Regions from separate parts of the Arthrobacter sp. AOP36-C1-22 genome, predicted to be linked through region 2. Evidence: riboswitches for the same ligand, from Rfam matches in the RefSeq annotation. Region 2 holds a riboswitch; each other region holds the start of a gene.
What was found. A riboswitch is a leader RNA that binds a small molecule or an ion and turns the genes downstream of it on or off. The one in region 2 is predicted to bind thiamine pyrophosphate.

Region 1 (7,623 bases), on a different contig from region 2:
CTACGTGATCTTAGTCACAATAGGGTATGGTGAAACCCCGAGAATCCGCGGATGGACGGCGGTCGAGTCCCCGACCGGGGAGGGAAGCGATCCGCGTCACCTCCGGAGCGGAGCGGCCCCGTCCTAGCATCGAGGGACCAGTACAAGCCCAATGGAGGGAATGGACATGAGCGAGCGCTCCGATCAAACGGTCCTCGACGCAGAGCGTCAGACCGCACCGACGACCCACGCAAAGCTACTGGCCTGGGTCGGCGACATTGTGGAGCTCACGCAGCCGGAGAGTGTCCACTGGGTCGACGGGAGCCAAGGGGAGGTCGACCGCCTCACTGGCGAGCTGGTCGACGCCGGGACTCTCGTACGACTGGATGAGGCGAAGTTCCCCAATTCCTTCGCCGCCTTCTCGGACCCCAAGGATGTGGCCCGGGTCGAAGAGCGGACCTTCATCTGTTCCCAGGACGAGCAGGATGCGGGGTTCACCAACAACTGGATGGACCCGCAGGAGATGAAGTCGATCCTCAATGACCGCTTCAGCGGTTCGATGCGGGGACGGACCATGTATGTCATCCCCTTCGTCATGGGTCCCCTTGATGCCGAGCACCCGCAATTCGGCGTGGAGATCACCGACTCCGCCTATGTGGTGGCCTCGATGCGGGTCATGGCACGCATCGGTGATGACGTGCTGGCCAAGATGGAAGCCACCGATGCCTTCTTCGTCCCGGCCGTGCACTCCGTCGGAGCCCCGCTGGCAGCCGGAGAGGCCGATGTCGCCTGGCCGTGCAACCCGGAGAAGTGGATCGTGCACTTCCCCGAGGAGCGGGCCATCTGGTCCTACGGCTCCGGGTACGGCGGCAACGCCCTGCTGGGCAAGAAGTGCTTTTCGCTGCGTATCGCCTCGGTCATGGGGCGGGACGAGGGGTGGCTGGCCGAGCATATGCTCATCCTCAAGCTCACCAGCCCCGAGGGCAGGAGCTACAACGTGGCGGGGGCATTCCCCTCCGCCTGCGGCAAGACGAACCTCGCCCTGCTGGAGCCGAGCATCGAAGGCTGGACCGCCGAGACCCTGGGCGATGACATCAACTGGATGCGCATCGGCAAGGAAGGCGAATTGCGCGGGGTCAATCCCGAATACGGGCTGTTCGGCGTCGCACCGGGGACCGGGTGGAGCACCAACCCCAACGCCATGCGCGCGATCACCAAGGGCAACTCCATCTTCACCAACGTCGCATTGACCGATGACGGCGGGGTCTGGTGGGAAGGGATGACCGACGAGGTGCCCGAGCACCTGACCGATTGGCTCGGCAACGACTGGACCCCGGGCTCCGGGACGAAGGCGGCGCACCCGAACTCGCGGTTCTGCACCCCGATCGACCAGCTCGACATGCTCTCGAAGGAGTTCTACAACCCCGAGGGCGTGGAGATCCACGCCATCCTCTTCGGTGGACGGCGCAAGACCACCATTCCCCTGGTGACCGAGGCCAGCTCGTGGACCAATGGCGTCTTCATGGGCTCCACGCTCTCCTCGGAGACCACGGCGGCCGCGGCCGGTGCCGTGGGCCGGGTGCGTCGGGACCCGATGGCGATGCTGCCCTTCATCGGGTACGACGCCGGTGACTACCTCAAGCACTGGGACTCCATTGAATCCAAGGCCGATCCGGCGCGTTTGCCGCGGATCTTCCTGGTCAACTGGTTCCGCCGCACCCCCGAGGGCGGATTCGCCTGGCCCGGGTTCAGCGACAACTCCCGCGTGCTGAAGTGGATCGTCGAGCGCATCGAAGGCACTGCGGACGCCCAGGAGACGCCGATCGGCATGGTGCCCACCGGCGACTCGATGGATCTCAGCGGCCTGGACTCGTTCACCGCCGAGGACCTCGAGGTGGCCGTGACGGTCGACCCGGAGGAGTGGAAGCGCGAACTGGCGGATATCGAGGAGTGGTACGCCAAATTCGGGCCCTCCCTGCCGCAGTCCCTGCAGGATGAGCTGGACGGGCTGAAGCAGCGCCTGGGCGCCTAGCCGGTTCCACCGCGAGGAGCATCAGGGGCGGGAACGTCCAGCGGACCATCAAGGATGGCCCGCTGGACGTTCCCGCCCCATATCCCTCAGCGGGACCGCCCGGTGGCGCGGAGGCACACGCTGGGCCGATAGGCGATAGTTCACCTAGCAGGCTGGCATGATGGACACATGATCCTCGCACGTTTGATCCTCGGGCTCCTGAGCTTGTCGCCGATGACCGGCTACGACCTGAAGAAGCATTTCGACTCGAGCATCAACCACTTCTGGAATGCCGATAAGGCACAGATCTACCGCACCCTGGCCCAACTGGTGGACCAGGGCCTGGCCACGGTCCGGACCGTTCCGCAGGAGAACTACCCGGCGCGCCAGGAGCACCACATCACCGAGGCGGGGCGGGCGGCTTTGCAGGACTGGCTGACCGGAACGCTGGACCGGCAGCCCGCCCGTGAGCCCTTCCTGGGCCGGATCTTCTTCTCCGGGGAGCTCGAGCGCCACGAGGTCCTGGAACTGCTTGCGGCACGTCGCACCGAGGACGAGGACCTGCAGCGGTCCTACCGGGCCCTGCGCGCGGAATTGGACGAGGCCGCCCTGGCCGACCGACGCGGCTACCTGATGGCCGCCACGCTGGACCACGGCATCGCCCACGTCGGTGCCGAACTGAACTGGCTCGACTCCGTCGAAGGGAATCTGCCATGAACGAAAAGCCCACGGTGCCTCCCTCCGTCGGGGAACGCCCCGATCCGGCCGGCTACCCGGAGATCCACCCCCCGGTGCGTCCCCGCACGGACGGCAAACCAGCCCAGACGCTGGTCTTTCTCCATGGCGGCAACGTGGCCAACTGGATGTGGGATCCCCAGGTCAAGGCCTTCCCTGCCTATCGGATCTTCACCCCGCATCTGCCCGGGTTCGGCGGCCGGGCCGATGAGGACTGGCGCGGGCTCGATAGCGCCGCGGATGACGTCGCGGCCTTCATCGCCGAAGAGATCGAGGACGGCCGGGTCCACCTGGTTGGCCAGTCCCTGGGCGGCGTCGTGGGCCTGCGTGTACTGGCCCGGCATCCCGAGCTCTTCGCCAGTGCCCTGTTCACCGGGGCAGGGATCCGGCCGGTGGGGGCGGGAACGCGGTTATCCACGGCGGCGCAACTGCGATTAGGGGACGCCGAATGGTTCTGGAAGGTCCAGGCCGGGGCCTTCGGGATTCCCGCGAACTCCCGCAGGCTCTACTCCGAACATGGGCTGACCCTGCGTCCGGACAACATGAAGGCGATGCTGGACGAGGTCCAGGCGGGCGGCCTGCCCGACGGGCTGGGGGACTACACCGAACGCCTGATGATGGTCGCCGGGGCCCGTGAACCGGCCCTGGTGCGCAAGGGATTCGCCGATGTGGCCGCGGTTCGCCGGGACACGGTCTTCCGTCTGGCCCCGGGGCTGCACCATCAATGGAGCGTCGAGGATCCGTTGTTCTTCAACGCGATGGTCCGCGCCTGGATCGAACGCGGTGAGGTCCACCCCCGGCTCGGGCGGGTTCCCGGGCTCCACCAGGCAGACCCGGATCCCGCTGGAGACTGATTGGTCTGGATCGCGGTCTCCGCAAGGCTTCGCTGCGTCAGGTGCGGACGCGCCGTATCACCTCCGGGCCGTGGACGGCTACATGACATAGTCCATATACCGACGACCGCTCCGGGCAACCGCCTGCGTTCCTGCCAGGGGAGCAGCTGCAGAAGTTGCCCGGAACGTTGGAGGCGCCCGTTGCCTCCCGTGCGGACGCCGTCGTCGTACCCGGTGGATCAGTCGGTGCCGTTGCCGACGGGGATCGTCGCCTGGAGGTAGATGCTGGACCCCGAATCCGCGAATTCACGGCTCTTCGCCTGCAAACCGGCTTCGATGTCATCGGCCAGTGCCCGTTGGCGTTCGGTTCCCCCGAACTCCTCGCGGATGTCCTGGGAGATCCGCATCGAACAGAACTTCGGCCCGCACATGGAACAGAAGTGCGCGGTCTTGGCCGGCTCCGCAGGCAGCGTCTGGTCGTGGAACCGCTGGGCCGTGGCCGGATCCAGACCCAGGGCGAACTGGTCGTTCCAGCGGAACTCGAAGCGCGCGGCCGACAGGGCATCGTCGCGGGCCGTCGCCCCGGGATGCCCCTTGGCCACATCGGCGGCATGCGCGGCGATCTTATAGGTGATCACCCCGGTCTTCACGTCGTCCTTATCCGGCAGCCCCAGATGCTCCTTCGGGGTCACATAGCAGAGCATCGCCGTGCCGTAACGGGCGATCTCGGTGGCCCCGATGGCGCTGGTGATGTGGTCGTAGCCGGGGGCCGTATCGGTCACCAGCGGACCCAGGGTGTAGAACGGCGCCCCGTCGCAGAGCTCCTGCTGACGCTCGACGTTCTCGCGGACCAGATGCAGCGGGATATGTCCGGGTCCTTCCACCATCACCTGCACGTCGAACTGCCAGGCCCTGCGGGTCAACTCGGCCAGGGTATCGAGCTCAGCGAACTGGGCGGCGTCGTTGGCATCGGCCAGGGAGCCGGGGCGCAGCCCGTCACCGAGGGAGAAGGCGACGTCGTAGCGGGCGAAAATGGCGCAGAGCTCGTCGTAATGGGTGTAGAGGAAGTTCTCCTGGTGGTGGGCCAGGCACCACCCGGCCATGATCGATCCACCGCGGGAGACGATGCCGGTGACCCGGTCGGCGCTCAAGGGCACATGGCGCAGCAGCACCCCGGCATGAATGGTCATGTAGTCCACGCCCTGTTCGCATTGCTCGATGACGGTGTCGCGGAAGATCTCCCAGGTCAGTTTCGATGCATCCCCATCGACCTTCTCCAGCGCCTGGTAGATCGGCACGGTGCCGATGGGCACCGGGGAATTGCGGATCAGCCATTCGCGGGTGGTGTGGATGTCATCGCCGGTGGACAGGTCCATCACCGTATCGGCGCCCCATTGGGTGGCCCAGGTGAGCTTGTCGACCTCCTGGGCGATCGAGGAGGTGATGGCCGAGTTGCCGATGTTGGCGTTGATCTTGACCAGGAAGGCCTTGCCGATGATCATCGGCTCGGATTCGGGATGGTTGATGTTCACCGGGATGATCGCCCGTCCGGCGGCGACTTCGCGGCGGACCAATTCGACGTCGCAGTTCTCGCGCAGCGCCACATAGCGCATCTCGTCGGTGAGGGTGCCCTGTCGGGCGTAATGCATCTGCGTGACGGTACGCCCCTGGTGCGAGCGCCTCGGTACCGGGGTCGTGCCGCTCCATTCTGCCGAGGCGGCCCCGCGACGCACGGCGGACCGGCCGTCGTCGTGCAGGGTGCGTTGGCGACCGGCGTATTCGGCGGTGTCACCCCGGGCGGTGATCCATCGGGTGCGCGGACGCGGGAGGCCGACGGTCGGTTCGGAGCCCGGACCGGCGGTCCGATACGCCAGATGGGGCTCGTTGGCGCTGCCGTCGGGGGAATCCGCCAGGCAGATCGCGGTGACCGGGACCCGCAGGCCGTGTTCCGGATCCTCGATCCACTGCAACCGGTGCTGTGGGTGCTGTTCCCACGCGGTGGCGGACGGGGTGGTGGGTTTTACTGTGGAATCGCTCATTTGAGCCCTCAACTTCCTACGCCGGCATGACCCGGACAGGTTCGACGGTCGCGAGCGGTGGCAGCTCGATCTCAGCCCCTCCTGGGGCACCCGTGTGGACGTTGCGAGCGTAACGGAGCGGCCCGCGATCTGGCTAATCCAGTTCGCGGGCCGCTCCGGTGTGGCGCCCCTCCGGGGCAGCGGGCTCGTGCCTAGGCGGCAAGCCAGAGGTCGGGACCGAAGACCTCGTAGTGGATGTTCCGCGGGGCCACGCCGGCGGCGATGGCCTGGCTGCGCACCGCACGCATGAATGGCAGCGGACCGCAGAGGTACATCCGGGCATCCTCGGGCAGCTCGACGCCGGTCAGGTTCATGAACCCCTCGACGGCCTGCAGGTCCGCGGTGGTGCCGGTGGTGTCCTCGAGCCACAGGCGCATCTCGACGTTGGGCAGCTGCTCCACGGCGGCGAGCATCTGGTCCTTCAGCGCCCAGTTCGATTCCATGGCCTCGGCGTGGAGCACCAGCACCTGGCGGTCCGACCCGGTGGAGACCAGCGACTGCAGGGCCGAGGCGCTCGGGGTGCACCCGATGCCGGCGGTGGCGATGATGATCGGCCCGCCCTCCATGTCCAGGGTGATGTCACCGTAGGGGTTGGACAGTTCCACGACGTCGCCGACCTCGAGATTGCGGTGCATGAAGGGGGAGACCTCCCCGCCTTCATCCAGCTTGGTGGTCAACACCCGCTCGGTGGTGGATTCGACGTTGTCGGAGAGGGAGTACTGGCGGCACTGGCGCAGCCCGTCGGCCAGCGGCACGCGGATGCTCACGAACTGGCCGGGCTTGGCCACCGTGACGGCGGTGTCATCGGCCGGCTCGAAGCGGAACGTCATGCAATCCTGGCCGGAAGCCTCCGTGGAGGTGACCTTCCATGGGGCGTAGATCCGGTCGTTGGCCTGTTCGGCGTAGAGGCCCTTTTCGATCTTGACCAGGGCGTCGGCCATCAGCCAGTAGACCTCGGACCAGGCGGCGACGACCTCTTCGGTGGCTGCTTCGCCCAGATCCTCGGCGATGGCCGCGAACAGGTGGTCGAAGACGATCTGGTACTGGTCGGGCTGGATGCCCAGCGACGTGTGCTTATGGGCGATGCGGGACAGCACTGATTCGGGCAGCGATTCGGGGTGTTCGATCAGGTGGGAGGCGAAGGCGGCAATGCTGCCGGCCAGGGCCTGTTGCTGGGCTCCGTTCTTCTGGTTGGCGCGACTGAACAAGCCGTCCAGGAGTTCAGGACGTGCCGCAAACATCCCGGCATAGAACTTCTTGGTGATCTCACCGATCCGTTCGCCAATCACGGGAAGTGTCGCCTGGACGACGGGGCGGGACGTTTCTGAGAGCATCGAATCTCCTCGAGGTCGAATTACTTGCGTCTGATCCGCAAGTATTATGATACATTTCTACACCTTGTAGAAAACTGGGGCAAATCGGCTATCGCGAGATGGGAAAAGGAAGGGGGACCAGCGCCGGGGAGGACGCCAGATCGCGGATCGACCAGTGGTCCAGCTCCTGGTAGAAGGCCTCCTGGGCGCGCGCCAGGGCTGTGCGGAGCCGGCAACCGGCGATCAATGGGCAGGCGGCCGTGCCGTCGTCGGTGGTGCACTGGGCGAGATCGCCCTGCCCCTCGAGGCTGCGCAGCAACGTGCCGGCGCCGAGGGACAGCCCCGATTCGTTGATCTGCACGCCACCGGTGCGCCCGCGTTTGACGTCGATGTGTTTCAACTGGCCGAGCTTGTGCACGGCCTTGGAGACCTGGTTGTAGGGGATGTCGATCGCCTCGGCGATCTCCCGGGTCCTCAGCAGGGGATCGGACCGGGCGGCGAGCAGCATCAGGATGCGCAGGCACACATCGGAAAAGGCGTTGATCTTCATGATGTCGACGCCCGGTCCCCACGGATCAGGCCCAGATCCTCAAATCAGCTGGTTCGGGGGTGGGCTCCTGGAAGGTCCACTCGCTGCCTTCGGCGGCGGGGGAGGCATAGGGCTGGATGATGGC
Region 2 (7,623 bases):
GGTGGCATCGATCACCCGTTGGTTGACGTCGGTTTGCCGGTCGATCCGGCGTTGCGAGAGCTTGAAGTTCCCGAACAGCAGGAACAGACCCAGGCCGACGACGGGGAAGAAGAAGATGGACAGCAGCCAGGCCATCGCGGTGGTCGGCCGCCGGTTCCCGGGGACGACACCGAGCATGACGATCCGGATCCCGAGGTCGACCACCCAGAGGAGCGACACCATCCATCCGGGAAGGTTCTGCCAAAGGAACAGCGATTCGGTCAAGGACGCACCTCTCAACGATGTCGGGACGGTCCAAGCCTAGTGGCAGGAACAAACCGCAAGGGTATTCTTGGCCCATGACAGTCTTGGTGTTCTTGGACCCCTCCAGGCCGGCCGGCCGCCTCGCCGATGCCTCCGCCGCGCAGTTGCTCGTCACCGATCAGGGGGTCATCCGCGGCGACGGGGTCTTCGAGTCCATGTTGTATACCGCCGGCGCCGTACGGAAACTGGACGCCCACCTCTCCCGGCTCAGGGGCTCGGCGGCCAGCTGCGACCTGGACCTGCCCGGGGAGCAGTCCTGGCGGGCGGCCATCGCCACCGCGGTGGCCCGGTATGACCAGGAGCGTACCGCGGACCCGGAGGACCCCGATGAGGCCGTGGTGAAACTGGTCGCCACCCGGGGCCCGGAGGACCAGCCCCACGGCACCGCCTGGGTCACCGTCTCCCCCGCCCCGGAGTCCGGACGCCGCCAACGCACCGAGGGTGTCGCCGTCGTGCTCCTGGACCGCGGTTACGACTCCTCGTTGGCCGAACGGGCCCCGTGGCTGCTCCAGGGCGCCAAGACGCTTTCCTACGCGGTGAACATGGCCGCCCTGCGTCATGCCCACACACTGGGGGCGGAGGACGTCATCTTCACCTCCAGCGACGGACGCGTGCTCGAGGGGCCGACCTCCACGGTGCTGCTGGCCACCCGAGTGAACGGGGTCAAGCAGCTGGTGACCCCGATGGTGGAGACCGGAATCCTTCCCGGAACCACCCAGGGCGCGATCTTCGCGGCCGCCGAAGCCGCCGGCTGGACGTTGGGCTACGGCCCGTTGGAACCGGCGGACCTGTTCGATGCCGACGCCGTATGGCTGGTCTCCAGCCTCCGGCTGCTGGCCCCGGTCACCTCGATCGATGGCACCCCGATCTCCCGGGATCGGGCCCTGGGCACCGAACTGGCGGCCCTGCTCGAAGCCGTCGGCTAGGACCGGCTAGCCCCAGACGAGGTTCCAGGCGCCGGTGAGCAGGGCGGCGGCCGTGGCCACCGCCCCCAGGGACAGGCCTCCGGCCACCAGGGCCCCGTCCCGCCAGGAGAAGGTGGCGGTCCGCGCCCAGGTGCGGCGGGTCCCGCCGAAGCCCTTGGCCTCCATCGTGACCGCCAGCCGCGAGGCGCGGCGGATGGCCTGGACCATCAGCCCCAGGCTCTGCCCCGCATTGGCCCGCAGACGCTGCACGAATCCTCCTTGGGCGCCCACGCCCCGGGCCCGGCGGGCCATGCCCAACGTCACCCATTCCTCGGCCAGCAGCCCGATCAGGCGCATCCCGGCCAAGGCACCCAACACGAAACGGTGCGGAAGCCTGGCTTGTTGGGCCAGGGCATTGGCCAGATCGGTGGGGTCGGTGCTCGAGAGGACGATGACCGCGGGAACCGCTACCGCGAAGATCCGCAGTCCGGTGGCCACCCCGGAGACCAGGGACCCCTCGCTGATCGTGGCCACCCCCAGGTCCAGCAGGACCGCGCCGGCATCGTTGCCGACCAGCGCGGTGCCCCAGGCGGCAAACAGCGCCGCCACCAGTAAAGGCCACGCCCGCAGGAGGAAGCGTCCCGGGGCGATCCCCCCGAGCCGGAGCAGCAGCAGGCTGGCCAGGACGACGATGCTGGAGGTCACCAGGTCCAGAGAGGCGATCAACGGCACCGTGGCCAGCACCACCGCAGCAAGCTTGGCCAACGGGTTGCACCGCCCGAAGAAGCTCGCCCGGGCCCCGGCATCGGGTTCCAGCCCCGGCATCCCCCCGGAGGCCCGGGCGGTGGTGGGGTCCGGGCCCTGCGGTGTGGTCCTGCCCGGTTCCCGGCAGGGGCGTCGATCGGCGACGACCTCGACCGTGGAGGCCCCCAAGGCGGCGGCGAAGCCCGCATCGTGCGTGACCGCGACGACGGCGACGCCGTCCTGGAGTTGTTCGCGCAGCAACAGCGCCAGTTCCCTCCAGGTATTGGCATCCTGGCCGAAGGTCGGTTCGTCGAGGATCAGTAGTCGGGGGCGGGCGGCGAGCACGGTGGCCACCGACAGCCGGCGCTTTTCGCCTCCCGAGAGGGTGAACGGGTTCGCCTCGGCCAGATGCCTCAGCCCCAACCGGTCCAACAGCTCATCGACCCGTCCGGTGATTTCCTCGTCGGTGTACAGCCGGGTCTTCGACCCCGGTCTGCGGGCCCGTCGTGGGCCGAAGGCCAGTTCCTCGCGCACGGTGGCGGTGACGAATTGGTGCTCGGGCTCCTGGAAGACGGTGCCGATCCGGGCGACCAGTTCCCCGGCCCGCCACCGGTAGGGCCGGTCGGCGTCCCCGGGGTCGGAGGCCCCCGCGGCGCCCTGGTCGCCGCTGAGGCCCGGCAGGGCGGCGACGCTGCCGGCCCGTTCGGGCAGCAGCCCGGCCAGGGTCAACGCCAGTGTTGATTTGCCCGCCCCGTTGGCCCCGGTGATGCACAGCGCCTGCCCGGCGTCGATCCGCAGGTCAAGACCCGATACGGCGGCAGGACCCTGGGCCGTTCTGGACACGGCCAACCCCCGTCCCCTCAACAGGCCGGCGGCCGGTGCTGCCGGCTTCAGCCGGGCCGGCAGCACGGGAGTGTGGCCGGGAACCCAGACCCCGGCGTCGATGAGCCGGTCCCGGATGGGTCCGGGGGCGAAGAGCCGGGCCGGTGTGCCCTGGTAGGCGATGCCGCCGCCGGGCTCCAGGACGATCACGCGGTCCACGGCGTCGGCCCAGGCCGCCAGCCGGTGTTCGACGATGATCATCGTCGCCCCGCTGGCGCCCACGGCGTCGATCACTGCGTCACGGACCTCCAGCACCCCCTCGGGGTCGAGGTTCGCGGTGGGTTCGTCCAGCAGGACCAGTCCCGGGCGCATGGCCAGGATCCCGGCCAGGGCCAGTCGTTGCTTCTGTCCCCCCGACAGGGAGGAGGTGGGGTGGTCCAGGGGCAGGCTGAGCCCGACGGCGTGCAGGGATTCGATGACGCGGGGCCAGATCAGTTCCGGATCCACCGAAAGGTTTTCCGCCCCGAAGGCGACGTCGTCCCCCACCCGGGCCTGGACGATCTGGGTCTCGGGGTCCTGCTGCATCAGCCCGGTCCGGCCGTGGGCGGCCGCGGCGGGTCGGCCATCGATGAGCAGTTCCCCTGCGGAGGCGTTGTCCTCATCGTCCTGCAACACCCCGGCCAGGGCATGCATGAGGGTCGATTTACCGGCCCCAGACGGGCCGACGAGCAACACCTTCTCCCCGGCGTCGATGTCCAGGTCCAGCCCCAGCACGGCGGGCTCCTCGCGTCCGGCATGCTGCCATCCCCAACCGCTGGCCCTGACCGCCGCCGCGCGGACGTCGCCGACCCCGGTGGCCGGTGAAGGGCCCCGGGCCCCGGTCGGTGCATCATGTGTCATCGGTTCAACCCAGGACCCGTTCCTGGGCGGCCTTCCGCGACGCCATCGAGGACAAGGCCCCGGTTCGCGACAGGGCCCGGGTCAGTGCCCAGGATCCCAATCCGGCGATGACCAGGCCCGAAATGGCCATGAACACCACATAGGCCAGTTTCATGCTCTCGGTGTAGTCGGGGAACCAGGAGAAGACGAAGGCGTCGTTCACTCCACCGAAGATCCCGGTCAGCAGCCCGGCGAACAGCGCCACCGGCAGCGACCAGCGGCGGTAGAGCAGCACGGCGAAGACGATTTCGGCGCCGAGGCCCTGGATGATCCCCGAGGCCCAGACCGTCCAGCCGTATTCGGAGCCCAGGAGCGAGGAAACGACCGCGGCTACCATCTCGCAGAACAGTGCGGCCCCTGGTTTGCGGATGATCAGTGCCCCCAGGACGGCGGGGAAGAGCCACATTCCGGCCAGCAGGGCGGATGAGGGCGGGAAGGCCACGAAGATGAAGTCGAAGGCGTGGTGGGTGGTGTTCCAGGCCCAGAAGATCACCCCGGAGGCCACGGCGATGACGGAGGCGACGACGATGTCCACGACGCGCCAGGTGTAACGGGCGGTCGGTGCCGCCGAGAGGGTGCTGCTCATGTGGTGTTCCTCCTTGGGTCCAAGGAGGGGAGGACCCCGCGGCGGTTCCGCGGGTCCTGAGATTCTCGACTCCCTTCGCCGGTACGAGCCGGAGCAGGTTCGAGGGTCTGCGGTGTTCCGCACTCTCAGCGTCGAAGATTCCGGCCGTGGCCGGTCGGCGACGCTCCCCTGTCGTAGGTGATTCAGTAGGGCCGAGTCTACAGCGCGTTATGCTGGGCAGGTAATCACCTACCGACGGGAGAATCGTTCGTGAACGCATTATTGAAGATCGTCGGCGCGGTCGTGTCGATCGGCGTCGGCTTCGTCGGCGGCAAGCTCGTGGACACCATCTGGTACAAGGTCACCGGAGAGAACCCCCCGAAGCCGAACGACAAGGAAGCCCAGGCCGAGGCATCGATGCGTCATGCGCTCGGGTTCGCTGTGGTCTCCGCCGTGGTGTCCGCAGTGATCCAGGTCCTGACCAACCGTGGCACGCAGCGGGCCATTGCCCGCTTCAACCACACGGCCGACGAGGTCTGATCCTCGTCAGCGGCCTTCGTCCAGGCGGCGCTGGGCCTCGGAGACCACTTCATTGAGGTCGTCGAGGACCAGCGTCTCCTGTTTGAGGTGCCGGGTCCGGTAGCCGGCACGACCGACCATATGGGCGGTCACCGGGGCGGTGAGCAGCTGGAAGAACCAGGCCAGCACCAGTATCGGCACCGCGGACCAGGCCCTGATCTGCAGGGCGACGGAGAGCAGCATCAGGAACAATCCCAGGACCTGCGGTTTCGTGGCCGCGTGCATGCGGGAGAAGAGGTCCGGGAAACGCAGCAGGCCGATGCCTGCGGCCACGGACAGCAGAGCCCCGGAGACCATGCTGATCACCACGATCCAGTCCAGGACCTGGTCCAGCGTCCCGCCCTCGGTCAGTCCAAGCACGATCATTGCCCCCTCCGATCGGTGACGTAGCGGGCGATGGTGACCGAACCGATGAAGGCCACCAGCGACCCGACGACGATGAACACGATGTGGTTCAGATGCCGGTTCACGACCATGTCCACGCAGAGTCCGCACAGGATGATGATCAACAGGACGTCCAGGGCCAGAGTCCGGTCCAGGATCGACGGGCCCCTGGCCAACCGGATCAGTGCCATGACGGCGCCAAGCGCCAGGGCGACCCCGGCGATCCAGGCAGCGACGATGATCATGGGTGCTCCTTCATCGATCGGTTCGCTCGTGCTGCGGGGTCGGGGCCTGCGGGGCCCTCGGCGTCCAGGGCCGCCAGTTCCTCCCGGCTGCCCATCATCCGGATGATCCTCGCTTCGATGGACCTGACCTGCCGCCGGAAGTCCTCGGCCTCCTGGACGGTGTTGATGTCCAGCACGTGCAGGTAAAGCGTGGAGGTCGTCCGGTCGATCTCCACGACGAAGGACCCCGGGATGAGGGTCAGCACATGCCCCAGGACCGTGGCCATGAGGTCTTCCTGGCTGCGCATGCGGATGCCGATGACCGCGTTGCGCACCTTCGGCCCGCGCCGGAGGACCACGAGCACCACCTGGATGCTCGCCCGCACGATTTCACGCAGGAACAACACCGTGAACACCAGCCCCTGCCAGGGGTTGAACCGGCCGGAGAGCTCCACGGGAGGCAGTTTGAAGGTCGTCACCACCCCCAGGGCGATGACGAACCCGAAAATCAGGTTCCCGGGGCTGAAGTCCCGCCAGAGGGCGCCCCACACCAGGACCAGCCACAACATCAGGGGAAGTTCGATCAGGAAGCGGGCACGACGCCGTCGTGCCCTGGCCCGGGCGCTGCGGGCCCCGGTGAGCAGTTCCGAGGGCCGTGCCGGACGCGGATGCCGGTGCGGGCTCATCGTCCGCCTCCCGTCTCGGAGGCGCCCAGGACGGCCTCGATGTAGGGCGTGCGTTCGAGCATCTGCTGCGAGGCCTGGTCGGCCAGGTCGAAGAGCGGCCCGGCGAAGATGGTCAGGGCCACCCCCAGGGCCACCAGCACCCCGGTGGCGAAGACCATGGTCGGGGGCAGCACGGCCGCATCCCCCCGTCCGCTCAGGCGATGTGGCTGGGTTTTGACGCCGGTCGTCCCGGTGGCGGGACGGCGGGCCTCCTCCGCGGCGATCAGCAGGATCGGGTCGGCGTCCTCGGCGTCCTCGGCGCGACGCCAGAACGCCCGGTTCCAGACCCGGGCGACGGCCAACAGGGTCAGCAGGGAGGTCACCAGGGCCCCGGCCAGCAGGACCCAGGCCAGCGGGGTCCCCAGGTCCACGCCGCCGCGCAGCAACCCGACCTTGCCCAGGAACCCGGAGAACGGCGGGATGCCGGCCAGGTTCATCGCCGGGATGAAGAACAGTACCGCCAGCACCGGTGACAGCTTGGCCAACGACCCGAGCCGGTCCACGTTCGAGGTCCCGCCCCGGCGTTCCATCAGCCCGGCGACCAGGAACAGCGAGGTCTGCACGATGATGTGGTGGGCCACGTAGTAGACGGTGGCCGCCAGGGCGACGGCGCTGCCGGTGGCGACCCCGAACATCATGTAGCCGATGTGGCTGGTCAACGTGAAGGAGAGCATGCGTTTGAAGTCGGCCTGGGCGAGGGCGCCGAGGATCCCCACGAGCATGGTCAGCAGGGCGACCACCAGCAGCGCCGTGTTCAGCCGGCCCCCTGGGAAGAGCAGGGTTTCGGTCCGGATGATCGCATAGACACCCACCTTGGTCAGCAGGCCGGCGAACACGGCCGTCACCGGCGCAGGAGCCGTCGGGTAGGAGTCGGGGAGCCAGAAGGACAGCGGGAACACCGCGGCCTTGACGCCGAAGGCGACCAGCAGCATCACATGCAGGATCTGTTGGGTTCCGGGGTCGATCTCGGCGAGCTTGCCGGCCAGATCGGCCATGTTCACGGTCCCGGTCGCGGCGTAGACCAGCCCGATCGCCAGCAGGAACAGGATCGAGGAGACCACCGAGACCACCACATAGGTGACCCCCGCACGGATCCGGGCCGTGGTCCCGCCCAGGGTCAGCAGCACGTAGGAGGCGGTCAGCAGGATTTCGAAACCGACGTAGAGGTTGAACAGGTCGCCGGCCAGAAAGGCGTTGGACACCCCGGCGACCAGGATCAGGTAGGCGGGGTGGAACACCGAGATGGGCCCGTCCTCGTCCCCGTCGGCCATGCCTTGGCCGGTGGCGTAGAGCAGCACGGTCAGGCTGACCGCCGTGGAGACCACGAGCATCAGTGCGGAGAACTCGTCGACCACCATGGAGATCCCGAACGGTGGGGCCCATCCGCCGATGACGACCGCTTGCGCCCCATGTCTCCAGGCCGATACCAGGAG
Region 3 (7,623 bases), on a different contig from region 2:
CGTTACAATGCCATAACTTCGCTCCATCCCTTGTCCCACAAGGGATGCACTTGACCAACGGGTCGGTGTAAGCCCGGTCAAAGGCTGGTTTTCGGCTGCAGGCGAACATCCTCTTGTTAGCGTTAAGGCTGAAAGCCAATTACTCGCCCTTTCATCTCGACCCGTGGGACACCGCCGTTGAAGGCACCCGCGGGATTTGCTGTCGGGGCGGGTCGCCGAAAAATCGGTCTGCCTCCACCCGGACCCAGGCCGTGGACGGGAAAACGTGAACACTACTGACACAGGGCAACCTGCGCTACGCGTCTCGAATGCGTACAAGGTCTTCGGCCGTCGGGGCAACGAGGCCGTCAAACTCCTGAAGAACGGAAAAACCCGCCAGGAGGTCGCTTCCTTGGGAACGGCCGCCGTCATCGACGCGAGCTTCGACGTCAAGCCCGGCGAGATCTTCGTCGTCATGGGCCTGTCGGGCTCGGGCAAGTCGACGCTGATCCGCATGCTCAACGGGCTCTGGCCCATGACCAGCGGCTCGGTGGTCGTCGGTGACACCGATATCGCCAAGGTCTCGGCCAAGAAGTTGCGCCAGGTCCGCCAGAAGCACATCTCCATGGTCTTCCAGCACTTCGCCCTGCTGCCCCACCGCACCGTGATGCAGAACGCAGCCTACGCGCTGGAGATCCAGGGCATCTCGAAGCAGGAGCGCACCACCCGGGCCCAGAAGATCCTGGACGTCGTGGGACTCAAGGGGTGGGGCGATAAATACCCCAGCGAACTCTCCGGCGGCATGCAGCAGCGTGTGGGCCTGGCCCGCGCCCTGGCCTCCGAAACCGACATCCTGCTGATGGACGAGGCCTTCTCGGCACTCGACCCGCTGATCCGTCGCGATATGCAGGAGCAGTTGGCCTCACTGCAGGCCGAACTCGGCAAGACGATCGTCTTCATCACCCACGACCTGAACGAGGCCATGTTCCTCGGGGACCGGATCGCGGTCATGCGCGACGGGGAGATCGTCCAGATCGGCACCCCCGACGACATCCTCACCCGCCCGGCGAACGACTACGTCTCAGCCTTCGTGCGCGACGTCGACAGGACCCGGGTGCTCACCGCCGGAACGGTCATGGAGACCCCGCGTTCCGTCGTCAACCTCTCCGGTGGTGCCCGCAATGCGTTGCGGACCATGCGCGAACTGCAGACCTCGGCCGCCTTCGTGCTGGACCGGCAGCGCAAGCTGCTCGGAGCCGTCCGCGACCGCGAGGTGATGGGCCTGCTCGAACGCGGAGGTACCGACCTGGAAGAAATCATCACCGTCGGCAATGACCCGGTCACCGCCGAGACGGCGCTGAACGACCTGTTCGGCCGCTCCGTGGAGTCGCCGGTACCCCTGCCGGTCGTCGACGACGAGGGCCGGCTCATCGGCGCCATCGCCCGCGCCACCCTCCTCTCCGCGCTGGGCAACGTCCCCTCGACCACCAGCAGCGTCCCGGTGGTCGCCGCCGACCAGCCGGAAGACACCGATGCCCCCGCGGCTGCATCCGACGACGAAGGAGGTGCCCTCTAAATGACCGATCAGCTATTCCGCATTCCCGTCGGCCACTGGGGCGAAGTGGTCCTCAACTGGTTCATCGCCAACCTCGGCGGGCTCTTCAACCTCATCAAGTCCTTCTTCCAGAACTGGTACGACGGGCTGGCGTGGATCCTCACCGCTCCGCCGTTCTGGGTCGTCATCCTCGTGCTGGCCCTGCTGGCCTGGCTCCTGCGCAGTTGGAAGATGGCCATCGGTACGGTCATCGGACTGCTGTTGATCTACGGGATGAACCAGTGGGAGCACTCGATGGAGACCCTGTCGCTGGTCCTGGTGGCCAGCATCGTCGCGGTGATCATCAGTGTTCCGCTGGGCATCCTCACCGCCAAATCCAAGATCGTTTCGGCGGTCGTCAAGCCGATCCTGGACTTCCTGCAAACCATGCCTGCCTTCGTCTACCTGGTCCCGGCGATCCTGCTGTTGGGGATCGGCGTCGTTCCCGGAATCGTGGCCACGATCGTGTTCGGCATGGCGCCGGGCACCCGCTTCACCGAATTGGGGATCCGCAGCGTCGATACCGAGGTCGTCGAGGCCGGCCAGGCCTTCGGCGCCTCCCCGGGACGCATCCTGCGCCAGATCCAGATCCCGCTGGCGCTGCCGACCATCATGGCCGGCATCAACCAGGTCATCATGCTCTCCCTGTCCATGGTGGTCATCGCCGGCATGGTCGGCGCCGGTGGTCTCGGCAAGGATGTCTACGCCTCCCTGACGACCCTGAACACTCCCCTGGGTGTCGAATCAGGTCTGTCGGTGGTCATTCTGGCCATCTTCCTGGACCGCATCACCGCCTCCCTGGGCCAATCCAACGTGCCGGCGAAAAACGGCTAACGACCCTACGCCCCGCTGGCGGGGCGCGAAGAAAGGAAATGAACAATGCAAAGGAAATTCGCATCAATGATGGGGATCGCCGCCACGGCGGCCCTCGCGCTGACCGCCTGCGGCAGCGGCGACACCGGAAGCAGCGAATCCGAGGTCCCCGACTCGCCTGAGAACGGCGACCAGGCCGCGCTGAACATCGGCGTCATGGCCGGCTGGGACGAAGGCGTGGCCGTGTCCAACCTCTGGAAGCAGATCCTGGACAAGAAGGGCTACGACGTCGAACTCACCGACGCCGATGCCGGCCCGGTCTTCGCCGGTGTCGCCTCCGGTGACCTGGACCTGACCATGGACGTCTGGATGCCGCTGACGCACAAGAAGTACTTGAAGAAGTACGGCGACGACATGACCAAGCTGGGCACCTGGTACGACGATGCCAAGCTGACCATCGCGGTCAACGAAGACGCCCCGATCGATTCGCTCGAGGACCTGGCGGCCAATGCCGACAAGTTCGGCAACACGATCTATGGCATCGACCCGGGCGCCGGGCTGACCGACACCACCGAAAAGGCGGCCATCCCGGACTACGGCCTGGAGAAGATGGACTTCAAGACCTCCTCCACCCCGGCCATGCTGGCCCAGCTGAAGAAGGCCACGGACGCCGATGAGGACATCGTCGTCACCCTGTGGCGCCCGCACTGGGCCTACGACGAGTTCCCGATCAAGGATCTGAAGGATCCCAAGGGTGCCATGGGCGACGCGGAAACCATCACCTCCTACGGCAACGCCGACTTCGCCGACACCTACCCGGGACTGACCGAGTGGTTGAACGACTTCACGATCGACGATGACCACCTGTTCTCCCTGGAGAACGCCATGTTCAACGACACGGACACCGATGACTACGGACCGATCGTCGACAAGTGGATCTCCGAGAACCAGGACTACGTGGATTCGCTGACCGAGAAGTAGCCACGATCCATCGGCAGGTGCCATGGCACCGACCGTAGCGAAGGGCCCGGACCGCATTGAATGCGGTCCGGGCCCTTCGTCTGTCGGGGCACTCGGCCGGGCGGATCAGCCGATCGAACGCATGATCTTCCGCTTGGCCCAGCCGAAGGGCGGGTAGACGGCCCGCAACGTATCGAGCATCGCGGTCTTGGACAGCACCGGACGTTGCTGGCTGAAGGTATCGAACCCGAATTTGCCGTGGTAGTTCCCCGTCCCCGAGGCCCCCACCCCGCCGAAGGGCAGCGCGGGGACCGCCAGGTGCATGCTGCACACATTATGGGCGATCGCCCCGGCCCGCACCTGGTCCTCGAAGGAGGTGTGCAGGCGCGGGCGTTCGCTGAACAGGTAGGCGGCCAGCGGTGAGGGGCGGGAGTTGATGAACCGCACCGCATCATCGAAGCGGTCGACCTGGATGATCGGCAGGATCGGACCGAAAATCTCCTCCGTCATCACCGGGGCCGCCGGGTCGACGTCAGCCAGGACCGTGGGGGCGATGTACCTCGCCTCCGCGTCGCTGGTCCCCCCGGCCACCACCCGTCCCTGCCCCAGATAGGATTCCAGACGTTCGAAGTGCGAGGCGTTGATGATCCGTCCATAGTCCTTGCTGCCCGAGGGGTCCTTCCCATAGAACGCGCCGATGGCCTTGGGCAGCTGCTTTTCCAGTTCGGCCGCCGCCGTGGCCCCGACCGCCAGGACGTAGTCCGGGGCGACACAGGTCTGTCCGGCATTCATGAACTTCCCGTGGGCCAACCGCCGGGCGATGGCGGGGAAGTTCCCGTCGGCGACCACCGCCGGACTCTTCCCGCCCAGTTCCAGGGTCACCGGGGTCAGCGTTTCCGCCGCGGCCCGGGCCACGATCTTCCCGACCCGTTCGCCTCCGGTGTAGAAGATGTGGTCGAAGTCCATCTCCAGAAGTTCGCTCGTCGTCTCCGCGGCCCCCTCCAGGACCGCGACAGCGCGCCGATCCAGGTACTGCGGGATGAGGGCGGCCATGACCGCCGAGGTGGCCGGAGCCAGTTCGGAGGGTTTGAGGATCACCGTGTTCCCTGCCGCCAGGGCACCGACCAGCGGGCCGAGCAGCAACAGGACCGGATAGTTCCAGGGGGCGATCACCAGGACCATGCCCAACGGACGCGCCTGGACGCGGGCCGACGCCGGTTGCAGCGACAGCGGGACCTTCACCGCCTCATCCGCCATCCAGTCGCCCAGGTGCAACAGGGCATGATCGATTTCGGCCTTCACCCGATCCAGTTCGGTCAGCCGGGATTCGGCCGCCGGTTTACCCAGATCCGTCATCAACGCGTCACATAGGGTCTGTTCTTGATCCTGGATCAGCCGTTCGAGTGCCTTGAGCTGGGCGCTGCGGAACCTGCGGGGGTGGGCCAGCCGGGAGTCGGCGGCATCACGCAGCCGGCGGGCCGCGGTGGCCGGGAGTTCGGCGTCGGGGCCCGCCGGCACGACGGGCGCGGAAACTGCTGGGGGACGGGAACGTCGGTTCATGGCCATGGGTACGACACTAACGTGGACACCGCCGGCGGGGCAGCCGGTGGGTTTGCCGCCCCCAGTGGGGGACTGTAGGCTCACGATCACTGACACGGGGTGTCCGCCACCGGCGCGGACTGAGAGCACACCCGGCAAGAACCTGATCTAGTTCGTACTAGCGGAGGGATGTCGCCCATGCACCAACATGCGCCCACCTTGGCCCATTCACCCACCGACTGCTTTGTTGAGGCGGTGCTCGCATGAGCGCGCCGGTTCCCGGAAGCGGGATCTACCTCGTCGCCAACTCCACCAGCACGGCCGGACGGCCCTTGGCCACCATCGTGGCCGAGGCCGTCGCCGCGGGGGTCGGGACCATCCAGCTGCGCTGCAAGGACCTGTCCGCCCGCGAATTCCTGGCCGAGGCGGCCGCCTGCGCCGAACACACCGCGGGCCGGGCCCTGCTGCTGCTCAACGACCGGGTGGACGTCTACCTGGCGGCCCGTGCGGCAGGGATCCGCGTGGACGGGGTCCATATCGGCCAGAAGGACCTGCCCGCCGAACTCGTCCGGTCCCTCATCGGACCCGATGCCGTGCTGGGGCTCAGCGCCAGCACCGAGGACCACTTCGCGGCAGTAGCGGAACTGCCGGCAGGCACCATCGACTATCTGGGCACCGGGGCCGTCCGGGCCACGCCCACCAAGAAGGACCACCCGACCCCGCTGGGGTTCCCCGGCCTGGCCTCGTTGATCTCCCGGGCCCCGCTGCCCTGCGTGGCGATCGGCGGGCTGGGCTCCGGCGACGCCGCGGACGCGCACACCGCCGGGGCCATCGGCATGGCCGTCGTGCGGGCCATCTGCTCCGCCGCCGAACCCCGGGACTCTGCTGCCGCCCTGGTTCAGCAATGGACCCGGGCAGCACGAACGGAGACCGCATGAGCGCCCCGAACACCCCCAACATCCTGTCCATCGCCGGGGCCGACCCCTCCGGCGGGGCCGGGATCCAGGCCGACCTGAAATCGATTGCCGCCTGCGGTGGCTACGGGATGGCGGCGATCACCGCACTGACCGCCCAGAACACCCGGGGGGTCACCGGGGTCCATACCCCTCCGGCGGAATTCCTCACCCGGCAACTTGAGACGGTCGCCGCCGATATCCGGATCGATGCGGTGAAGATCGGCATGCTGGCCTCCGCCGAGGTCATCGAAGCCACCACCGCCTGGCTGGGTACCCGCCCGGGCACCACCGTCGTGGTGGACCCGGTGCTGATCTCCACGTCCGGGGACCGCTTATTGGAGCACGACGCCGAGGAGGCCCTGCGTCGGCTGCTCCCGTGGGCCGATGTCCTGACCCCGAACACCGCGGAATTGGCGGCACTGCTCGAGGAGCCGGTCTGCACCCGGTGGGACGACGTCCTGGACCAGGCAGCCCGGCTCGCGAGGCGGTATTCTGTCCTGGTCCTGGCCAAGGGCGGCCACCTCACCGGCAGCCGGTGCCCGGATGCCCTCGTGGGCCCCGACGGCGTCATGGCTGCCGTGGAGGGTGACCGCATCGACACCCCGAACACCCATGGGACCGGGTGCTCGCTCTCCGCGGCGCTGGCTACCCTGTGGGCCCGCTGCGGGGACTGGGGGGATGCCCTGCGGCTGGCCCGCGGGTGGCTTGAAGGCGCCCTGCACCGTGCCGATGAACTCGAGGTCGGCGAAGGACATGGTCCGGTGAATCATTTCGGGGCGCTCTGGGACGGTGCGGCGATCCCGACGACGGGGGCCTTGCTGGGCACCTGGTGGAACGATCTGGCACCGCTGCGTTCGGGGATCGACGATCTGCCGTTCATCCGTGCGCTGCGGGACGGGACCCTGCCCTCGGAGGACTTCCACTTCTATCTGGCCCAGGATTCCTTGTACCTGCGGACCTACTCCCGGGTCCTCTCCCGTGCCGCCGAGTTGGCGCCGAACCGCGAAGAGCAGCAGTTCTGGGCTTCCGGGGCCGTCGGCGCCCTCGAGGAGGAGGCGAATCTACATCTGCACCGGCTCGGAGATGCCCCCGATCCGGAACCCAGCCCCACCACCTCGGCCTACCTGAACCACCTGGTGGCCTCCGGCGATTCCTATCCCAAGCTCGTGGCGGCCATCCTGCCCTGTTATTGGCTCTACCAGGACATCGGCCAGCGGCTGGCCGCCGCGGCCCACCCGGGCCACCCCTATGCCGACTGGCTCGCCGCCTACTCCTCCCCCGAGTTCGACGAAGCCACCAGCGAGGCCATCGCGCTGGTCCAGAAGGTGGCCTTGCGGGCGGGTTCCACCACCCTGGCCGGGATGCGTCGCGCCTTCGACGAATCGAGCCGGCAGGAATTGTCCTTCTTCGCCCAGACCCCCGAAGACGCCGCCCCGCGATCGGCCTCCCTCCCCATGCCGGTGGCGGCCATCGGCTGATGCCGGCGCACCCCGGCAGGGGGCCCGACCCCGCCGCCCCGGGGTCGGGGGCGGTAGGATTCCGTGGGGCCCCGCACCGGTGAGGCCCCACCAACCCGCAGGGCCCCGATGGAGGACACCCATGAGCAATTTCCCCGGCTTCGGCTGGACGGTCCACGGCGACGGCACAACGATTCGACCCGGCACCGTGGTGGCCCCCGATGAACGGCTGAACTGGTTCCAGACCACCGGCATCGGCGTCCAACACGTGATGGCCATGTTCGGATCCACCGTGCTGGTACCGGCGCTGACCGGCTTCCCGGTC
Region 4 (7,623 bases), on a different contig from region 2:
GCCCAGCTGGCAGACGATCTGGTTGATCGCCGGGTAGGCGAAACCGTCGAACTGTACTTCGGGGATCGGATGCCAGCCGGCCATGGCCAGCCCGATGGACATGCCCAGGATGCCGGATTCGGCCAGCGGGGTGTCATAGACGCGGGTGCTGCCGTGTTTGGCCTGCAGCCCGTCGGTGATGCGGAAGACGCCGCCGAGGCCGCCGACGTCCTCGCCGAAGATCATCGAGCGCGGGTCTTCGGTCAATAGTTCGTCCAGGCCGCGGTTCAGGGCCTTTTGCATGGACATTTCGACGACGGTGTTCTCCATCGGACGCTCCTGCACGGTTGCGGTGGCCGGGTTAGACATGTTCGGATTCCTCTCGCCAGTTCGCGGCCTGGGCTGCTAGTGCTTCGGTGGGTTCCTGGAAGACGAAGTCGAACATCTCCGTGCCCGGGCGGGCGTCGAGAGCGTCGACTCCGAGGCGGACCTGCTCGACGAATTCGCCGGCCTGCTCGCTGATGTCGGCTACCGTCGCGTCATCGAGGGCGCCTGCTTCACGCAGGGTCGCTTCGAGGCGGTTCAGCGGGTCCTCGCCGCCGTCACGACGTTCATCGTCCAGGCTGCGGTAACGGCCCGGGTCATCGGAGGTGGAGTGCGGTCCGCGGCGGTAGGTCATGGCCTCCACCATGGCCGGACCGTTGCCTGCCCTGCCGTGTTCGACGGCGGCACGTACGGCGCGGACCACGGCGACGACGTCGTTGCCGTCGACCTGGATCGAGGGGATCGCGTAGCCGGCCCCGCGCGCGGCAACGGAGCCGCCGGCGACCTGGCGTTCGGTGGGAACCGAGATGGCCCAGCCGTTGTTCTGCGTGAAGAAGACCACCGGGGCCTTGTAGACCGAGGCGAAGTTCATGGCCTCGTGGACGTCGCCCTGCGAACTGGCGCCATCACCGAAGTAGGTGAGCGCGACGTTGCCGGTGCCATCGACGGTCTGTCCGTGGGCCCAGCCCACGGCGTGCAGCACCGAACCGGCGACGACGGCCTGGATGGGTGCCACATGGGTTTCGGCGGGGTTCCACAGGCCACCATGCCAGGAGGCCTTATGGGTGGACATGTACTCGACCATGTCGACCCCGGCGGCCAGGGCGACGCCCATTTCGCGGTAGGTGGGGAAGGCGAAGTCGCGGGCGAAGTCCAGCGCGTAGGCGCTGCCCACCTGGGCTGCTTCCTGGCCCAGTTCCGGGGCGTAACCGGGCAGGATGCCCTGTCGCTGCCAGGCGATGGCGGCGACATCGAGCTGCCGCGTGCGCACCATGAGGGAATACAGCTTCAGTAGTTCATCGGTGCCGAGCTCGTCGGCGTGCGGCTCGAGCCGGGGTGCATCGGTCATGTTCGACTCCCTGGGGGTGTGGTTCGGTGGACTTGCTCCGACCGTAATGACCCGGAAGTTCATGCGCAATACGCCGATGGTTGGACCAACAATCTGCGCAGAGTGTCTATAGTTAAGAATGATCAACTGTGCACATTGTATAGCTAGGAGGGGTTAGTGAAGATCGACGAATTGGACGCCAGGATCCTGGAGGAGTTCTCCTCGGACCCACGGATGTCGGTCCTGGAGGCCTCCCGGACCCTGGGGGTCGCCCGGGCCACGGTGCAGTCGCGGCTGGATAAGCTCACCCGTGAAGAGGTGGTCACCGGCTGGGGACCGCACCTTTCGGCCGAGGGGCTCGGATACCCGGTGCGCGCCTACTGTTCCCTGGTGATCCACCAGGATGCCGGTCACGACGGTGTGGCCGCCGCCCTGTCCGAGGTCCCCGAGGTGCTCGAACTCCAGACCGTCTCGGGCGAGTCCGACCTGATGGCCACCATCGTGGCCACGTCCAACGACGACCTGCAACGGGTCCTGGACGCGATCATTGCCACCCGGACCGTGCTGCGCAGTTCCTCGCTGGTGGTGCTGAACTCGCCCATCGCCCTACGCATGCTGCCGTTGGCCCGCGCCGCCGCCCAACGGGGCTGAGCCCTGAGGGGCCGGTGGCGGCTTAGGCCACCGGCCGCTCCAGCCCCAGATGCCCGCGCAGGGTGTCGGTCGAGTATTCGGTGCGGTAGAGCCCCCGACGTTGCAACACCGGCACCACCCGGTCCACGAACTCCTCCAGGGAGTCAGGCAGCATCGGCGGCATCAGGTTGAAGCCATCGGCGGCCCCCGAAACGAACCAACGTTCGATGGAGTCGGCCACCTGCTCCGGGGTCCCCACCATCGTGCAATGGCCGCCTCCTGCGGCCAACCGGCCCAGCAGTTGCCGCACCGTGGGACGTTCGGCCTCCACGATGCGCAGGATCGTGGCGTACCTGCCCTGCGGGCCGGTGAATTCACTCGCCGGTGGCAGGGTCGGAACCGGTGCGTCGAGGTCCCAGTCGCGGCAATCCTGCCCGATGAACATCCCCAGCTGGGCCAGCGACTGTTCGGTGGGCAGCAGGGCGTCCACCTCGGCCTGCCCGGCCAGCGCCTCGGCCTCGGTGGACCCCAGGAAGGTGACCAGGCCGGGCATGATCGCGACCTTGGACGGGTCCCTGCCTTCGGCGGCAATGCGCCGCTTCAGGTCCGCGTAGTAGTCCTGTCCACTGGCCAGATCGTAGGCCACCGCATAGATGCCCTCGGCATGGCGTGCCGCCAGCTGGCGGCCGGACTCGGAGGCCCCCGCCTGGAACAGGACCGGCCGGCCCTGCGGGCCCCGGGGCACGTTCAGCGGCCCGTCGACGCTGAAATGCTCGCCGTCGTGGTTGATGGGTCTGACTTTCTCGGGATCGGCGAAAAGCCCTTCCCTGTCGGCCAACACGGCGTCGTCGGCCCAGGAATCCCATAGTCCCAGCGCGACGTCGATGAACTCGGCCGCCCGGGCATAACGCTCGGGGCTGGCCGGCATGGCATCCATTGAGTGGTTGCGTGCCTCGGCGTCGAACATCGAGGTCACCACGTTCCACCCGATGCGCCCGGCGCTGATGTGGTCCAGCGACGCGAGCATCCGTGCCGCGTGGTACGGGGTGTAGAAGGTGGTGGAGACGGTGGAGATCAGCCCGATGCGGCTGGTGTTCCGTGCCATGGCGGCCAGGGCCGTCAACGGTTCGAAGAACCACCGTGGACCCACTGACGGATTCCCTGCCGAATGCCCATCGGCGAAGAACACCGCGTCGAACAGGCCGGTCTCGGCGGTCCGGGCCAGCCGTTCGTAATGCTCGATGTCCCCCAGCTGTTCGACCGCTGAGCCCGGGTGGCGCCAGGCGGCCTGGTGGTGCCCGCAGGCGTTGAGGAAGGCGTTGAAATGTAGTTGGCGTGGTGCTGTGTCGCTGCTGTGTGCGCTCATTATTAGTTCATCACCAGTCCGCCGTCGACCACCAGGTTCTGTCCGGTGACCGCACGGGCCCAGGGGGAGGCGAAGAACAGGATGGCGTCGGCGAATTCGGCGGGGGTGGTCACCTTGCGCAACGGGGTGGAGGAGGCGATGAAGTCGAAGACCTCCTCGGGGGTGGCGGCGCTGGCATCGGTGGTCCGCAGCAGGCCGCCGGAGACCATGTTCACCGAGACCTCGTGTTGGCCCAGATCGGCGGCGAGTGTGCGGGTCAGCGCCAACAGGGCGGCCTTGGAGGCGGTGTAGTCGTGGTACGGGACCACCGGGTTTTGGAAGAGGTTGGTGCCGATGTTGATGATCCGCCCGAAGCCGTGTTCGCGCATCCCCGGCAGGGCGGCCTGGGAGGTGTTCAGGGCGCCGCGGACACTGCCGGAGAACTGGGTGGTGAACTCCTCCCACCCAATGTCTGCGGCCGAGGAGCGGGCCTCGCCGTTGAAGGAGAAATCGGCCAACGCGTTGTTCACCACGGTGGTCACGGGGGAACCGAAATGGGCCTGGGCGGTCTCGAGCATGGTGGCGACCTGTGCCGGATCGGTGACATCCGCCTGGACGGCCAGGGCGCGGTCGGGCCCCAGGGTGGAGGCGAGCTCCTGAGCGGCCTGGGCGGATTGGCGGTAGTTGATGATGACGCGGGCGCCTTGCCCGGCGAAGGCCGTCACGATGTGACGGCCCAAACCGCGGGCGCCTCCGGTGACGAGGACAAGCTGGTCGGAGAGGTTCATCTGGTCTCACTTTCATGGCTGCCGAGGGCAGGGGGTGGTGGAAATGGCGAGGGGGCCCCGGAGGCGGAGTCGCCCGGGGAGAGTAAGGAATGGCGCGGCAAGCACTGTGGGCAGCATCGTTCACGTGCTGTCCTGCCCGACGGCGGAGAGCAGGCTTCGGGCAGGATTCTTGGTTGCGGTGCAGCTGGTGGGCAGACGCTAAACGCCTGGCCGGGCGGGTCCTCGACAAGCCGCCGGACGCCAGGGCGGACGCAACCTGGACAAGCTGGTACCGGGCAGTGGGGCAGCGGTCCGGCAGGACCTTCCAAAATGGGGGTCTAGGTGGAGAAACACCTGCAACATCCCTTCGCTAGTTCGAACTAGATCAGGTTCAACGGGTGTTCTCTCAGCCAGGAAATCGTGGCACCCCGTGTCACTGCACCACAGCCTACACACGTGACGTGGCGATTCGACAACTTCGTGTCCCCGTGTACAGTCTGTGCTGAACACGGGAGTCCGGTGAGCCGGGCTGAGAGGAAGCTGATCAAGCTTCGACCGTCGAACCTGATCTGGGTCATGCCAGCGCAGGGAGGCAAAACTCTGAATCCCGTGCCCTGTTCACTCAACGGAAGGGGCACGACAGTGCACTCGACAACGCCGCCATCCACCACGCCAGTACCGGCGCGGGGACGCTTTTCCTTCGACCTCAAGGACCTGGTGCTCATCGTGGTCCTGGGGGTCGTCTTCGGGTTCCTCTACTGGGCCCTGGTCCAGGCATCGGCCGGGCTGACCCTGCTGATGGGCCCGTTCGGGGACCTCTCCTCGCATCTACTCTTCGGCGGGTGGCTGATCGTCGCCCCGATCGCCGTCGCCATCATCAGACGCCCCGGCGCCGGGATCCTGGCCGAGGTCATCGCCGGCGGGGTGGAAGTCGTTTTCCTCGGTTCAACGGCGGGGCCGATGCTCTTCCTCGTGGCCGCCATTCAGGGTCTGGGCAGCGAACTGCCCTTCGCCCTGCGCCGCTACCGGTCCTTCAGCTGGGGCGTGTACGCCTGCTCGGGGCTGCTCGGGGCCGGGCTGGCCTTCGCCGTCTCGGCCTTCCGCTTCGGATGGTACGGGCAGGACTTCTTCGTCATCCGGCTCGTCGTCCAACTGCTGTCCGGTCTCATCCTCGGCGGGCTGCTGGCCCGCCGGACGGTCAACGCCCTGGCGAAGACCGGCGTGGTGGACAACTACGCCATCGGACGCGATCTGCCCACCACCGGGGGAGCATGAAACCGGTGGGCGCGGCGGTGATCGCGCTTCAGGAGGCCACGGTGCACTACCCCCGGCGGGCGGCACCGGTGCTGCAGGAGGTGTCGCTGGGCCTGGACGCCGGGGAGCAGGTCATCATCCTGGGCCCCTCGGGGGCCGGGAAATCCACGTTGCTGGCGCTGATGACCGGGGTCATCCCGCATTCGGTGGCGGCCCGCACCACCGGCCGGGTCCTCGTGGCCGGCCAGGACACCGCCCACAGCAGTGTTGCCGAGCTCTCCCGGACCGTGGGCGTCCTGGCCCAGGACCCCGAATCGGCGATGTGCATGCCCGATGTGGACCGGGAGATCGCCCTTCCGCTGGAAAACCATGCGGTGGCCCCACCCCGGATCGACGCCCTGATCGACGCGGCGCTGGAACACATCAACGGAACCGGGCTGCGAGGCAGATCCACCCGGCAGCTCTCCGGCGGTGAAGGCCAACGGGTGGCCCTGGCGGCCAGCCTGGTCGCGGAGCCCCCGGTGCTGTTGCTCGACGAACCCACCTCGATGCTCGACGCCGAGGGCATCTCCTCGGTGCGCCGGGCCATCGACCGGGCCGTGGAAACGCGCGGCCCCGCCGTCGTGCTGGTGGAACACCGCATCGACGAGTACGCGGGAACCGACGGCGTCGCGGGGCTCCCTGCCCGGGCCATCGTGCTCGATGCCGCAGGAACCCTGCTGGCGGACGGCCCCACGCCGACCGTGCTGGAGCAGTGGTCCAGACGGTTGGTGGCTGCGGGGTGCTGGACACCGCTGGACACCGAACTGCAGGCGGCCTTCGGCACCGGGGGAGGGCTGGCCTGCCCGATCATCCGGGACCGACTGCTCGGGTGGGCGCAGGACCGGCCCACGGTTCCGGCACCGGCCCGCGGCGGGGTCGTCCTATCCGCGCAGGGGCTCTCGGTCACCCGGGCCCCGGCATCGGCCAGGAAACGCCGGCGCGACCCGGAAACCATCACCGCCCAGCTGGAAGGCATCGACCTGGAACTGCATTCCGGGGAGATCACGGCCCTGCTGGGCGCCAACGGGACGGGCAAGAGCAGCCTGCTGCTGTCCCTGGCCGGGCTGCTGGCACCGCTGTCCGGCACGGTGACGGGGGACCGCCCCGGGATGGTGTTCCAGAACCCCGAACACCAGTTCGTGGCCTCCACGGTCCGCGAGGAGATCGGCCATGGCCTGCCCGCGGTCATCAATGGTCGTCCCGCCGACGAGCGGATCGAGGCCCTGCTGGCCGAACACCGGCTGACCCATCTGGCGGAGGCCAACCCCTTCCGGCTCTCGGGCGGGGAAAAGCGCCGGCTCAGCGTCGCGGCCATGCTCGCCCATTCGCGCGCCACCCTGCTGGCCGACGAACCGGGCTTCGGGTTGGACCGAAAGGCCACGATCTCGATGATGGCAGCCTTCCGGGACGCCGCGGCCGAGGGGCAGTCGATCCTGTTTTCCAGCCATGATCTGCGCAGCGTCGCCACCCTGGCCCATCGGGGGATCGTCATCGCCGGGGGCACAATCATCGCCGAGGGGCCGATCTTCGAGGTGCTGGGCGACCGGGGGGTGCTGTCCCGGGCCGGGATCGTGCTGCCCCCGTTGCTGGACTGGCTGGTGGAGGTCGAGGACCGCCCTGAGGCGATCAGGGCCATCCTGGACGGGCTGGATCGGGAAGTCTCCCCGGTGCCCGGGATGCAGGTGCAGTCGTGAGCGCGGGCCCCCTGCCCTGGGTGAACACGGCCACGCCGTTGGGGCGGCGCAACCCCACGATGAAGCTCGCCGTGTTGTTCGTGGTCTCCTTCGCACTGCTGTTCGTCTTCGATCCGCTGACCCCCGCCCTGCTGTATCCGTTGGCGCTGGCCGCCGTGCTGATCTGGGGCCGGCCCTCACCCCGGATGCTGCTGCTGGCCCATATCCCGTTCCTGGGGTTCGCCCTCGGGATGCTCATGATCAACGCCATCACCCGGCCGGGGGAGGAACTGTTCACGGTCCTGGGCCTGCAGGCCAGCGTCGAAGGGGTGACCCTGGGTGCCTCCCTGGCGTTGCGCACCTTCGTCCTGGGGGTGCTGTCGATCGGTTTCGTCTTCTCCACCGACGCCGTGGCCCTGACCGACAGCCTGCATCAGCAGGCCCGGCTGGGCCCACGGCTCTGTCATGCGATCCTGGCCGGGTACCAGATGCTCCAGGACATGCCCGGCACCTGGCAGACCATCCGGCAAGCCCAGTCGGTGCGGGCCCCCGCACCGGCCC

Region 1: another riboswitch for thiamine pyrophosphate. It lies ahead of thiC (phosphomethylpyrimidine synthase ThiC); the one in region 2 lies ahead of ACT3S6_RS10350 (ECF transporter S component).
Region 3: another riboswitch for thiamine pyrophosphate. It lies ahead of thiE (thiamine phosphate synthase); the one in region 2 lies ahead of ACT3S6_RS10350 (ECF transporter S component).
Region 4: another riboswitch for thiamine pyrophosphate. It lies ahead of ACT3S6_RS02085 (3-oxoacyl-ACP reductase); the one in region 2 lies ahead of ACT3S6_RS10350 (ECF transporter S component).

What each region holds. Positions count from the first base shown of each region.
Region 1 covers NZ_JBQSWW010000007.1:41,899-49,521, reverse strand. Annotated here, with positions in the region: gene ACT3S6_RS05870 (phosphoenolpyruvate carboxykinase (GTP)) at 167-2,011, shown strand; gene ACT3S6_RS05865 (PadR family transcriptional regulator) at 2,180-2,707, shown strand; gene ACT3S6_RS05860 (alpha/beta fold hydrolase) at 2,704-3,579, shown strand; gene thiC (phosphomethylpyrimidine synthase ThiC) at 3,798-5,597, opposite strand; TPP riboswitch at 5,594-5,701, opposite strand; gene ACT3S6_RS05850 (globin domain-containing protein) at 5,789-6,970, opposite strand; gene ACT3S6_RS05845 (RrF2 family transcriptional regulator) at 7,059-7,499, opposite strand; gene ACT3S6_RS05840 (hypothetical protein) at 7,525-7,623, opposite strand, start outside.
Region 2 covers NZ_JBQSWW010000016.1:49,608-57,230, reverse strand. Annotated here, with positions in the region: gene cls (cardiolipin synthase) at 1-222, opposite strand, end outside; gene ACT3S6_RS10360 (aminodeoxychorismate lyase) at 339-1,229, shown strand; gene ACT3S6_RS10355 (ATP-binding cassette domain-containing protein) at 1,236-3,674, opposite strand; gene ACT3S6_RS10350 (ECF transporter S component) at 3,679-4,299, opposite strand; TPP riboswitch at 4,353-4,479, opposite strand; gene ACT3S6_RS10345 (DUF4235 domain-containing protein) at 4,549-4,818, shown strand; gene mnhG (monovalent cation/H(+) antiporter subunit G) at 4,825-5,223, opposite strand; gene ACT3S6_RS10335 (monovalent cation/H+ antiporter complex subunit F) at 5,220-5,486, opposite strand; gene ACT3S6_RS10330 (Na+/H+ antiporter subunit E) at 5,483-6,151, opposite strand; gene ACT3S6_RS10325 (Na+/H+ antiporter subunit D) at 6,148-7,623, opposite strand, start outside.
Region 3 covers NZ_JBQSWW010000023.1:28,783-36,405, forward strand. Annotated here, with positions in the region: gene ACT3S6_RS12370 (quaternary amine ABC transporter ATP-binding protein) at 266-1,555, shown strand; gene ACT3S6_RS12375 (ABC transporter permease) at 1,556-2,407, shown strand; gene ACT3S6_RS12380 (glycine betaine ABC transporter substrate-binding protein) at 2,453-3,367, shown strand; gene ACT3S6_RS12385 (aldehyde dehydrogenase family protein) at 3,473-4,912, opposite strand; TPP riboswitch at 4,992-5,092, shown strand; gene thiE (thiamine phosphate synthase) at 5,149-5,823, shown strand; gene thiD (bifunctional hydroxymethylpyrimidine kinase/phosphomethylpyrimidine kinase) at 5,820-7,319, shown strand; gene ACT3S6_RS12400 (uracil-xanthine permease family protein) at 7,441-7,623, shown strand, end outside.
Region 4 covers NZ_JBQSWW010000002.1:92,421-100,043, reverse strand. Annotated here, with positions in the region: gene ACT3S6_RS02105 (alpha-ketoacid dehydrogenase subunit beta) at 1-348, opposite strand, end outside; gene ACT3S6_RS02100 (thiamine pyrophosphate-dependent enzyme) at 341-1,372, opposite strand; gene ACT3S6_RS02095 (Lrp/AsnC family transcriptional regulator) at 1,529-2,002, shown strand; gene ACT3S6_RS02090 (LLM class flavin-dependent oxidoreductase) at 2,025-3,347, opposite strand; gene ACT3S6_RS02085 (3-oxoacyl-ACP reductase) at 3,350-4,114, opposite strand; TPP riboswitch at 4,439-4,534, opposite strand; TPP riboswitch at 4,592-4,701, shown strand; gene ACT3S6_RS02080 (ECF transporter S component) at 4,736-5,368, shown strand; gene ACT3S6_RS02075 (ABC transporter ATP-binding protein) at 5,365-7,083, shown strand; gene ACT3S6_RS02070 (energy-coupling factor transporter transmembrane component T family protein) at 7,080-7,623, shown strand, end outside.